DNA from 2 places in the Pseudoalteromonas sp. NZS37 genome. Region 2 is predicted to be linked to the other one. Evidence: predicted binding sites of a transcription regulator. Region 2 holds the regulator's gene; the other holds the start of a gene.
What was found. The regulator FliA, encoded in region 2, starts transcription of late flagellar genes. The targets are predictions, from matches to a motif close to CTAAAGNTNNNNNNNNNNNNGCCGATA.
Positions count from the first base shown of each region.

Region 1: the regulator FliA is predicted to act here: its motif matches at 3,532-3,558, upstream of I6F47_RS19655 (DUF5610 domain-containing protein).

Region 1 is NZ_JADYXL010000017.1:19,686-25,774, forward strand. Features, by position in the region: gene I6F47_RS19635 (serine/threonine protein kinase) at 1-949, shown strand, start outside; gene I6F47_RS19640 (thiol:disulfide interchange protein DsbA/DsbL) at 984-1,607, shown strand; gene I6F47_RS19645 (thiol:disulfide interchange protein DsbA/DsbL) at 1,624-2,262, shown strand; gene trmA (tRNA (uridine(54)-C5)-methyltransferase TrmA) at 2,328-3,425, opposite strand; gene I6F47_RS19655 (DUF5610 domain-containing protein) at 3,588-4,727, shown strand; gene murI (glutamate racemase) at 4,793-5,593, shown strand; gene I6F47_RS19665 (RNA recognition motif domain-containing protein) at 5,556-6,035, opposite strand.
Region 2 is NZ_JADYXL010000001.1:95,601-101,689, forward strand. Features, by position in the region: gene I6F47_RS00470 (chemotaxis protein CheA) at 1-1,399, opposite strand, end outside; gene I6F47_RS00475 (protein phosphatase CheZ) at 1,415-2,188, opposite strand; gene cheY (chemotaxis response regulator CheY) at 2,206-2,589, opposite strand; gene I6F47_RS00485 (RNA polymerase sigma factor FliA) at 2,630-3,340, opposite strand; gene I6F47_RS00490 (MinD/ParA family ATP-binding protein) at 3,367-4,227, opposite strand; gene flhF (flagellar biosynthesis protein FlhF) at 4,220-5,701, opposite strand; gene flhA (flagellar biosynthesis protein FlhA) at 5,723-6,089, opposite strand, start outside.

The sequences.
Region 1 (6,089 bases), on a different contig from region 2:
AACACCTGACCTAATACTCGATGCAATAGAAAGCGTAGGTGTGTACGCCGAATCTGGTTTGTTGGCACTCAATAGCTATGAAAACAGAGTGTACCAATTTAAAGCCGATGATGGTCTGCGTTACGTAGTGAAGTTTTATCGCCCAGAGCGCTGGAGTAAAGAGCAAATTCAAGAAGAGCATGACTTTGCATTTGAACTGGCAGAAGCGGAAGTGCCTGTTGTTGCCCCTATTTTATATAATGGGAAAAGCTTGTTTGAACACGAAGGTTATTTGTTTGTGTTGTTTCCAAGTGTCGGCGGGCGTTTATTTGAGGTTGATAACTTAGATCAACTTGATGTAATGGGGCGTTTAATTGGCCGTATGCACCAAGTAGCTAAAACAAAGCCTTTTACTTATAGGCCAACAGTTACCTGCGAGGAGTATTTACATACAGCCAAAGTTCATCTTCAAAAAAGTAACTTAGTGCCTATGGGAATAAATACTGCCTTTTATACTATTTTAGATTTAGTGATAGAGCAGGCGCAAAAACAGTATAAAGATGTGCAAAGTATTCGCTTACATGGTGACTGCCACGTTGGTAATATTTTGTGGGCAGGTGATGCGCTCATGTTTGTTGATTTAGATGACAGCCGCCAAGGTCCTGCAATCCAAGATTTATGGATGATGCTCAGTGGCGATAGAGCGACGCAACTGTTACAGTTAGACACCCTTGTGAATGCGTATGAAGAGTTTTGTGATTTTGATCACTCTCAACTCAAATTAATTGAACCGCTGCGAGCGATGCGTATTATTCATTATATGGGATGGGTAGCTAAACGATGGAGTGATCCTGCTTTTGTGCGGAACTTTACATGGTTTGCTGATGACAAATACTGGGAGCAACAAATTTTAGCACTGAAAGAGCAACTTGCAGCATTGCAAGAAGCACCGTTAAAGTTATTGCCGTAATATTTTATTTAAAGACAAGTACAACGAGATACAAATGCTTAAAAAATTAAAACTGAGTTTATTACTTTTATGTTTACCATTTGCAGCACTTGCTGCACAGTTTGAAGTTGATAATCAATACACTGTTATTGATGTAGACAAAAGTACATCACTACAAGTAACCGAATTTTTCTCATTTTACTGTCCACATTGTTTTAAGTTTGAACCAGTAGCAAAAGCAATTGAACAAGGCCTGCCAGAAGGCGCTGAGTTTATTAAAAACCACGTGAACTTTTTAGGTGGCGTGTCGCCACAAGCACAAAGTAATTTAAGCTTTGCCTACTTAATTGCTAAGCAGCATGGTCAGGCGCAGAGTATTAGCGATCAAATTTTTAAAAGTATTCATGTTCAGCGTGCTCCTTTAACTGAAATGAAAGACGTTAAAAAATTACTTGAAGTAAACGGTATTGATAGCGCAACGTTTGATCAAGAAATTGCAAGCATGCCAGTTATTTCGGCTGAGCAAGCAATGCAAAACAAACAAAATAAATATTCAAAATTAGGCGCACTTACAGGTGTACCTACTTTTATTGTTAACGATAAATATAAAATAAACCTCAACACCATCAAAAATCAAAAAGAACTTGATGAGTTAGTAGCGTTTTTATTAGCACTATAAATTTCGGAGCATAATAATGATTAAATTAGTTAAAGCAGGTTTGCTTGCAGTACTACTTCCTATGGCGGCAACAAGCTTTGCAGCAACGTATGAAGAAGGCGTGCATTACGACGTTGTTTCTGAGCGCGCAACTAAAAAGCCAGAAATTAAAGAGTTTTTCTCATTTTACTGCCCTGCATGTAATAACATGGAAGCACTAATTGGTGAGTTTAAGCCTAAGCTTGATAAAAACGTTAAATTTAAAAAGAGCCATGTTGATTTTGTAGGTGTACGCGACCCAGAAAACCAACAGATGATGAGCCAAGCACTCGCTACTGCAGAAGTGCTTCCGCAAAAAGATAAAATTGTCTCTGCAATCTTTAATCATATTCATACAAAGCGCGCTAGTTTTAATGAGCTTGCAGATGTAAAAGATATATTTGTAGCGCAGGGCGTTGATGGCGATAAGTTTGATAAGCTGTTTAAAAGCTTCTCGGTACGTACGCTGAGCTCTAAAATGAAACGTGATCAAGACTACTTTAAAGAAAAAGGCGCACTACGTGGCGTACCTACATTTATTGTAAATGGTAAGTATAAATTAAACCTAGGTCGTGAGTCGGGTATTACTGAACCAGAAGATATTAGCAAACTGATTAATTACTTAGCTAACAAGTAAGTTTAGCTAAAACTAAAAAAGCTCCTTAAGGAGCTTTTTTTATGGGTAACGTTTACTGAGCGTATTTATTTGCGCTGCAAGAAAACACCCGACTCAATGTGATGTGTATATGGGAACTGATCAAATATAGCAAAGCGCTTAACGTTGTGCGTACGTGTTAGGTGATCAAGGTCACGCTCAAGGGTTTCAGGATTACACGATATATAAATTATGCTTTCGTAGTTAGCCACTAAGTCACACGTTAATTCATCCATGCCCGCGCGCGGTGGATCAACTAATATGGTTTGGCAGTCATAGCTTGTAAGATCAATACCGTCTAAACGAGAGAAAGTACGCTCGCCATTCATTGCTTGAGTAAACTCTTCGCTAGACATACGAATAATATCTAAGTTCTCTACGTTGTTTTTAGCAATGTTGTATTGAGCAGAGTGAACAGATGATTTTGATATTTCTGTTGCTAATACTTTATTGAAAGAACCTGCTAACGCAATTGAAAAGTTGCCGTTACCGCAATACAGCTCTAATAAATCATTTTTAAGTGGCTTACATAAATCTTGCGCCCACTCCAGCATATTAATATTTACTTTTGCATTAGGCTGAGTAAAGCTATTTTCTACTTGTTGATAAATAAGCTCTTGACCATTAACTGTTAAACGTTCAGTTACAAAGTCATCACCCAGCACTTCTTTTTGTTTGCGAGCACGGCCTATAAAGTCAATTTTGTATTTACTGCTTAGCTTTTCTTTAAGTGCTTTAATTTCACTTAACCATTCATCATCAAGTGGTTTGTGATAAAGCAAGCTTACTAAAATTTCACCGCTTAGCGTTGATAGGTAATCGATTTGAAATAACTTACGACGTAATATTTCACAAGGCTTAAGATGCTCAATCATCACCTGCATTATTTCACCAACTAGAGGCGCTGCTGGGTCAAATGTATCAACACGGATTTTTTCTTTTGTTTGTTGATCAAACATAATGTGAAACAGATCGTCACCGTCGTGCCATACTCTAAATTCAGCACGTTGGCGGTAGTTAGTTGGCTCTGAGCTAAATACTTCTAATTGCTCCACACCAAAACGTTGAAACTGCGCACTAATACGCTGCTCTTTTTCACTTAACTGCGCTTGGTACTGTGTGGTATCTATTTTAATAACTGCCATTAACACTACTGCCTTATCTGAGATCTGTTTATCGGCGCTATTGTAGGGAGCGCTGCGTATTTGTCTAGTTTTGGCTAGCATTTATGCTGTTTTATTGCACATTGTACTTTAGTTTTTATTGTTATAGCCGATAATAAATTACGCACGCTTAGGAGACGAATCATGAAAATAGGTAATTATGGCTTTACGCCAAACAACAACATTAATAAATTCAATAATAAAGCTGATATACAGCAACCTACAATTACGTCTCCTCAAGATACCTATCAGCAACGTGGTCGAGAGCTTGCCGCAAAAGTACTTGGCGATAAAATGGCTGAGCAGCTTGGATTGCCTATCGCAGAAAAAAAAGTAGACAAACCACTATTTGATTTTAATGAAATAGTAAAAAATGTACTCGATTTTGTGAGTAGTGCTGTTAATAAAGCAAAAGCTAACGGCGCTGATGACGAAAAACTCAAAGATATGTTAGGCGACGCGCGCAAAGGCGTCCAGATAGGGATTGACGACGCTGTTGATGAACTCAAAGGTACGGGCGTATTTAATAACGACATGGAAGAGGGTATTAATAAGTCTAAAGAGGGAATCTACAATGGACTTGATAAGTTTGAAGAGTCGTTATTTAACCCACAACCTGCCAGCGTAAATATAAGCCAGGCTCAATATGTCAGTATGACGAGCAATGCAGAGTATAAATTTACCACCGCAGAAGGCGACGAGGTAAGTATTAGCTTTGCAGATGCATTTGAATCTCAGTCGGCAAGTGGCTATCAGCAAAACAATAATAGCGAGTCGTTTGCAAGCTCATCATCGCAATCTCGACAGGTATCATTTTCGATGTCGGTTAATGGTGACTTAAATGAGCAAGAGCAAGAAGCTATTAATGCGATGATGGAAGACTTACAAGATTTAAGTAAAACCTTTTTTGGTGGTGATTTAGATGAAGCATTTGAACAAGCGCAAGAGCTAAGTTTAGACAGCGATCAGCTGGTGGCTTTTTCTATGGATTTACGCCAAACAAAAACAATAGCATCAGTTAAAAGCTATGAAGAATATAAACCAGCACCAGAAAAACAAATAGCAGAGGGTTTAGCCCCTTTTAATGACGACCTTAAAAATGCTTTTGAAAAAGCGGGTGAGCTTGGATTACAAAATCAACTAGCTGGCATTCTACAATGGCTAAATCAAGATCAGGAACAAATAGATAAGTTAGTAGATTACACAAAGTCTATGTTTGAAAACCTTAATCAGTTAAATTCGGCGGCCGATGATCTTGCTGATTTAGAAACCACGCAAAGTTAAACTACTTTCTTTTATAAATACCTCATGGCAAACTGCCGTTCTTAAAGTAAAGTGGGAACGGTAGTTTGTCAGCGCATATAATGGTCTTTGATTCAGGTATTGGTGGAACTACAGTACTTGAGCATATAAAGCAAAGTATCCCCAATGCTCAGTACAGTTATTTTATGGATAATGCATTACTACCTTATGGTGCTCAATCCCAGCAAACAATCATTAGCCGATTATGCTCACTTATTCATTTCATCAAAGCTAATACGCTTAATGTTGATTTAATTGTAATAGCGTGTAATACCGCTTCTACATCTGCACTTAGTGCTGTTCGCCAAATGACAGATATTCCTATAGTAGGTGTTGTGCCAGCAATAAAGCCTGCGGCAGAGTTAACACGTTCAAATCATATTGGCTTATTAGCCACACCGGCAACGGTCGCCAGTTCATACACTAAAACATTAATTACTGAGCATGCACGTAATGTAACCGTTAATCTATATAGCAGTGTGGAGTTAGTAACTTTAGCTGAGCAATACTTTTTTACAGAGTCTTTGGATACAAACAAGTTGCATCAAGTGCTTGATGACCTACATATAGATAAAACTATAGATGTACTTGTATTAGGATGTACGCACTTTCCAATATTAGCAGAGCCTATTAGTCAGTATTTTGAAGGGAATGTAAAATTACTTGATTCAGGTGTAGCGATAGCAAACAGAGTCAACTACCTACTTAACCAACTTAACTTGTGTGTAAATAAACTAACAGACATAAAAAAGCCGCTGCAATATTATGCAACGGCTGATGTGTTTAGCAATAAGCTAGCGGTAAAGCTAGTTACACTGACTGATCCGTCTCAGTACGTAGAGCATTAGAATCATCTTCTTGTTTTTGTTTTGCTTCACGTACCTTTAAAGTACGTTGTTGGAACTCGCTATCGTTCAAGTTAGCAATTGCATTGTCTGCATCAGCTTGCGCCATTTCAACAAAACCAAAGCCACGACGCTTGCCAGTATTCTTATCCTTTAATAAACGAACATTGAATACTTTGCCTTGTTCTTCAAATAATGCACGAACCACACCTTCGTTTGCACGATAAGGAAGGTTACCAACATAAAGCGTTTTTGTTTTAACTTCAGCTTCTTCAGTCACATCAGATGACATTGCAGCAATAGCAATCGCACCTATTAATAAACCAGCACCAAATAGTAATGCAGGGTTTAAAGCTAAGCCGCCTAAAGCGAACTCAACAACAACAAAACCAACTACAGCAAGAATAACAGAGAAGATAAAAGATTTTTGATCGGGTAATTTCATTTTAGATCTACCAATAAACAGGAAATAAACATTAATTTAACATTGTGAACTTGC
Region 2 (6,089 bases):
AGTTTCGAACTAAATGCACAAGCGGATCGGCTAGTGCTTCCACTAAGTTTTTATCTAAATCGGTTTCTTCACCTACAAGTTGTAAGTCAATGTCTTTGTTTAAGCTGCGTGCTAAATCGCGTACTACGCGAGGGAAACGACCAAATACCTTTTTAATTGGTTGCATTCGCGTTTGCATAACCGCGCCTTGAATATCAGCAGTCACTACATCTAAGTTAGAGATTGCTTTACCCATTGCTTCACTGTCTGAATTGGTCGCTAAACTAACCAAACGATTTCGCACAAGTACTAACTCACCAACCATATTCATAATTTGGTCAAGTCGTTTTGTATCTACGCGAACTGTCGTCTCTGCTGCTGGTGGCGCTGATTTTTTAGGCGTTGCTGGCGCTGCTTTAGCAACCGGTTTTTCTACCGGTTTAGAAGCGGGTGCTTTTACAGGTTCTGGTTTTTTTACAGGCACACTCGCTTTTGCAGCTGGTTTAGCTGGGATATTGGGCTGTTTCACAGCTGGAGTGCTTTCTATTGATTTAGGTGCAGTGCCTTTACCATGAAGTTCATCAAGAAGCGCTTCAAATTCATCATCACTAATTTCATCATCTGATGAATTAGCAGTATTTGACGCTGGTTTAGCTGGTTCTACAGGTGCTTTAACTACACTACTTTGCTCAGGTGCTTTACTGGCAACCTCACCAAAACTGCCAACTCCATGTAACTCGTCTAATAAGCTGTCAAATTCATCATCAGTAATATCACCATTAAAATCACTACTACTTGCTACTGGCTTTTCAACTGCAGGACCTTGTCCTTTACCGTGTAGTTCATCAAGTAAGTTTTCAAATTCATCTTCAGTGATTTCGTTTATTTCAGCATCACTAACCGAAGGAGTTCCGCTAAACATTTCATCAAATGCAAATGGATCTTCCTCATCAGCTATTGGCGTATCAACTACTTCATCAAGAGGTTGTTCAACGTCAGTTTCTGAAGCGACTCCGTTAAGCTCGGCTTCTGTTGGAGGTAGGCCCAAAATGTGGAGGGTTTGAAGTAACTCAGGATCTGCTGGTTCTGGCTTATCCCTATTTTGGATAGTCGCGAACATTTCATTAATGGTGTCGAGCGCTTGTAAAATAACATCCATTAACTCTGAATTGACCGTTCGCACGCCTTGACGTAGTAAATCAAATACGTTTTCAGCGCCGTGGCAAGCATCAACAAGTTCTGTCATAGCTAAAAAGCCTGCACCACCTTTTACAGTGTGAAAGCCTCTAAATATGGCATTTAGTAACTCGGTATCTTCTGGATTATTTTCCAGTTCAACTAACTGTTCAGATAAAAGCTCTAGGATTTCTCCTGCCTCTACAAGAAAGTCTTGTAAAATATCTTCATCGACTTCAAACATGCAGTTACTCTCCTCTTAGAAGCCCAAACTTGATAAAAGATCATCGACTTCATCTTGATCAGACACAACATCATTACGCGATTCTTTATCAATAATAGGGCCTTCAGGACCTGCTAAAGTTTGTGTGGCAACTGGTTCTTTTATTTTTTGTTGTTCTACTTTATTCGCTGTGTTGTCACTGTCATCTTGTTCAGCAAACGCTGTTAAAAGATGAAGTAAGCTTTCTTCTACTTCTCTAACAAGTTCTATAACACGGCGAATAACTTGACCTGTTAAGTCTTGATAGTCTTGAGCCATTAGTACATTTGTCATTAAGCTTTGAAGCTCATCCGTTTTATGATGAGAGTTATTCATAAACTTATCGATACTATGGCAAAGTTGTTTAAACTCACCAAGCTCAATCTCCCGGCTCATTAAACGATCCCATGTCGGTTTGATATGAGATATTTCATCTGCAAGTTGCTGAGCTATAGGTAAACTAGCCTCAACAGCATCCATTGTTTTATTAGCCGCATTTTCTGTCATTTCTATAACATAATTAAGCCGCTTTTTAGCATCTGGAATCGCATCTGTCGTTATGTTAGTTAAGCGAGTATCAAGCTCAAAGCTTTTAAGTGCTTCGTGCAGTTGACGAGTCAACTTCCCAACTTCAGCAAATAATTTAGACTGCTCTTGCGAAGCTGTCTCTAAAATCAACTGATTAGCTTTATCTTGCTCATCGTTTTCTAAATAAATGACGAGTTGACGAGCTTGTTCTAACGTTATTTGAGGCGCAGCTGGTGCTGACATAAGCCTCTCCCCCATCATTAGCCTAAGCGTTCAAATACTTTTTCTAATTTAGTTTTTAATGTTCCAGCCGTAAATGGCTTAACAATATAACCATTAACGCCAGCTTGCGCTGCAGCTATTATTTGTTCTTTTTTAGCCTCTGCCGTTACCATCAGTACAGGGATATGTTTTAACTTATCATCTGCACGAATTGCTCTTAAAAGGTCAATACCTTGCATTCCCGGCATATTCCAATCTGTAACCACAAAATCAAACACTTGATTTTGTAACATAGGCAAAGCTGTAGACCCGTCATCAGCTTCTTGAACGTTAGTGAAACCTAAGTCACGTAATAGGTTTTTTATAATTCGTCTCATCGTTGAAAAATCATCAACTACAAGAATTTTCATGTTTTTATCCAAAACATCCCCCAGTGAGGTATTAACCTTAGTTTACTTACTACTAGTTTATCCAGTCATTGATTTTAGCTTTAAGCTTAATCATCGCCTGACCATGTATCTGACTTACACGCGATTCGCTTACATCGAGTATATGTCCTATTTCTTTTAAATTCATTTCATCGTTATAGTATAAAGAAAGTACCATCGCATCACGCTCTGGTAATGACTTTATTGCATTTAGCAAAGACTCATTAAACCGATCATTTTTAACATTATTAAAAGGTTTGTCTAGCGCTAAATCTTGGCCTACGGGAGTAATAACATCCTCATCTACACCAAGGTCTTCTATGCCTAATACTTTACTGGTATTAACATCATTTAAAATATGATGGTACTCATTGAGTGAAATTTCAAGTTTTTCAGCAACTTCTGTATCTGTTGGTTCGCGATTCAGACTGCTTTCGAGCCCAGTAATTGCCTCTGCAACTTGTCGGCTTTTACGGTGTACTGAACGAGGAGCCCAATCACCACGGCGCATTTCATCAAGCATAGCCCCGCGAATACGAATACCGGCAAAGGTTTCAAAGCTTGCGCCTTTTGTTGCATCAAAGTTTTTTGAAGCTTCTATTAAACCTATCATTCCTGATTGAATTAAATCATCAAGCTGAACGCTAGGTGGTAATCGAGCAATTAGATGACATGCCACTTTTTTAACAAGTGATGCATGTTTCTCAACAATCACATTTAAGTTTTGTGTTGATTGATATCCCATAGCTCTATTCACCAATGTTGTCATAATTAGCCGTTTACTAGTTTCTCAATGAAAAACTCTAAATGCCCAGATGGTTGATTTGGTATTGGCCATTTAACTGCTTTTGTCGCCAGCGCTTTAAACGCGAGAGCGGCTGGCGAACTTGGAAAGAGCTCAACAATCACCTTTTGGCGACGTGTTGCTTTGCGCATATTTTCGTCATAAGGAACCGTTGCTACTAGCTCCATTGAAACATCTAAAAAGCGATCGGTAACTTTAGATAGTTTTGCAAATAATTCAGTGCCTTCACGCATACTGCGCACCATATTGGCAACAATTTTGAACTTATAAACACCGTGCTCGCGGCTTAATACTTTAATAAGTGCGTAAGCATCGGTTATTGATGTTGGTTCATCGCACACTACAACCATTACATCTTGTGCTGCTCGTGAGAAGCTTAGCACCATGTCTGAAATACCAGCGGCTGTATCTACAATTAAAATATCAAATTCGGTATTCAATTCGCTAAATGCACGAATTAGCCCGGCATGCTCAGATGGCGATAGTTCAACCATACTTTGCGAGCCCGATGTAGCGGGTACAATTTTAATACCAGCAGGGCCTTCAACTAAAATCTCGTCAAGCTCACATTCACCTGACAAAACGTGTGATAAATTGCGCTCTACACGTAAACCAAGCATCACATCACAGTTTGCTAAACCTAAGTCAGCATCCAGCACTAATACTCTATTACCTTGTTGCCCTAGTGCAATAGCAGTATTTAGAGAAACATTTGTTTTCCCTACCCCACCTTTACCACCGGTTACAGCGATAACTTTTACGCCGTTGTTATTGTTTTGACTCATTTTGCGCAGGCCGCTTGCTTGATCTAATACTGTGTTAATCATACATCCCTACTGTACTTGGCGCCACTGCTTGGTGCCTTGAATGTTGTGCTTTTGTTCTTTTTAAATATAACTGCTCAGCCTTTTTCACTAGTTTTTCAGCATTTGCAACACGAATATCTTCTGGCACTCGTTGACCGTTAGTAAGATACCCTATTGGAAGGCGATTTTGAATCGCAATACTAATAATCTCACCCAAACTTAATGATTCATCTAACTTAGTGAAAATACAACCACTTAACTGTACTTTTTTAAAGTGACGTACTGTTTCTTGTAATACATTAATTTGTGCCGTTGCGCTTAGTACTAAGTAGCTGCGAATATCCACACGTTGGTTACGCATTAACGTGTTTAACTGCTCAGTTAAACGTAAATCTCGCTGACTCATACCTGCTGTATCAATTAATACTAGACGTTTATTTCGTAAATGATATAAAACTTCAGCTAATTCATTAGCATCTTTAACTTGCTTTACACCACAACCAATAATACGGCCGTAAGTAGCAAGCTGTTCATAAGCACCAATTCTGTATGTATCAGTAGTTATTAAGGCCACTTTATCAGCGCCATATTTTTGTGCGCCTAAAGCTGCAAGCTTAGCAACTGTTGTTGTTTTACCAACACCTGTTGGACCCACTAACGCATATACACCACCTTGGCGAAGTATTTCATTATTGGTTGTTTGCATTTGATCTTCGACCATCGTTAACAACGCTTTCCAACCTTGCTTACGAGATACATCATCAGGTACAAAACATGCCATTTGTTGCGCTACTTCTTTATCAATACCCATACCGACTAAGCGGTCAACCATGCAAGCGCGTGTTGGATCGCGACGCGCCATATCTTGCTGCATTAAGCCCGATACTTGATGCTCAAGCAATTGACGAATTGCGTTCATTTCTTCACGCATTGTTGTCATTTCTTCGCTTTCATTATTGGGTGTTTGTTGGCGAGCCGTTGCTGGACTATCTAAATCATCAAAGTCGCTGTCTAAATCATCAAAACCTAAGCTATCCGCTTGAGTTTGTGGACGAACTGGCGCTGCATTTTCAGGAGCAAACATATTTTTAGTACGCTGTTCCATAACTGGTTCTTGATAGTTATCGGTAGTATCAATACCTGATTGTGAAAACATTGATGCAAGTTCAGGGGAGCGAGGACGCGGTGATTGGCGCTCTAATAAAGCTTGTAGGCTGTCAGCCACTTTTGCCTGCGGCTCTGGTTTGGCACGCTGAGGCTCTGGTTTTACAAAATTATGCATACTTTGCTGTGGTGCTTGAGCACGCGGCTCTGCAGTACGTTGTGGTTGCGCTGCTACTTTAGGGGCTGCTTTGTCATAATCAACTGCCGCTACAATTTCTACACCGTTAGCCAGCTTCTTATTTGACATAATAACCGCATCAACACCTAGCTCATCTTTAACTTCTTTAAGTGCTGTGCGCATATCTTTAGCAAAAAAACGTTTAATTTTCATGATTCAACCCCTGTTAAAATCTTATTGTTGGCCTACAGAGCTAACAATCTTGATCTGTCTTTCGTCTGGTACCTCTTGATAAGACATCACTCTCAATCCTGGAATGGTGTACTTAACAAAACGAGATAACACAGTGCGTAACATTCCTGACGTTAGCAATATAGAAGGTTCACCGGCCATTTCTTGATTTTGATGCGCTTGTGTCAATGACACTTGAAGTCGCTCTGCAAGTCCAGGCTCAATACCGGCACCTTCATCGCCTGCATTTTGTAATGACTGATGCAACATCTGTTCCAACTCAGGTGCCAAGGTTATGACAGGGATTTCTGATGACATACCAACCGCATCTTGAACAATTAACCTACGCAGAGAAATACGCACTGCAGCC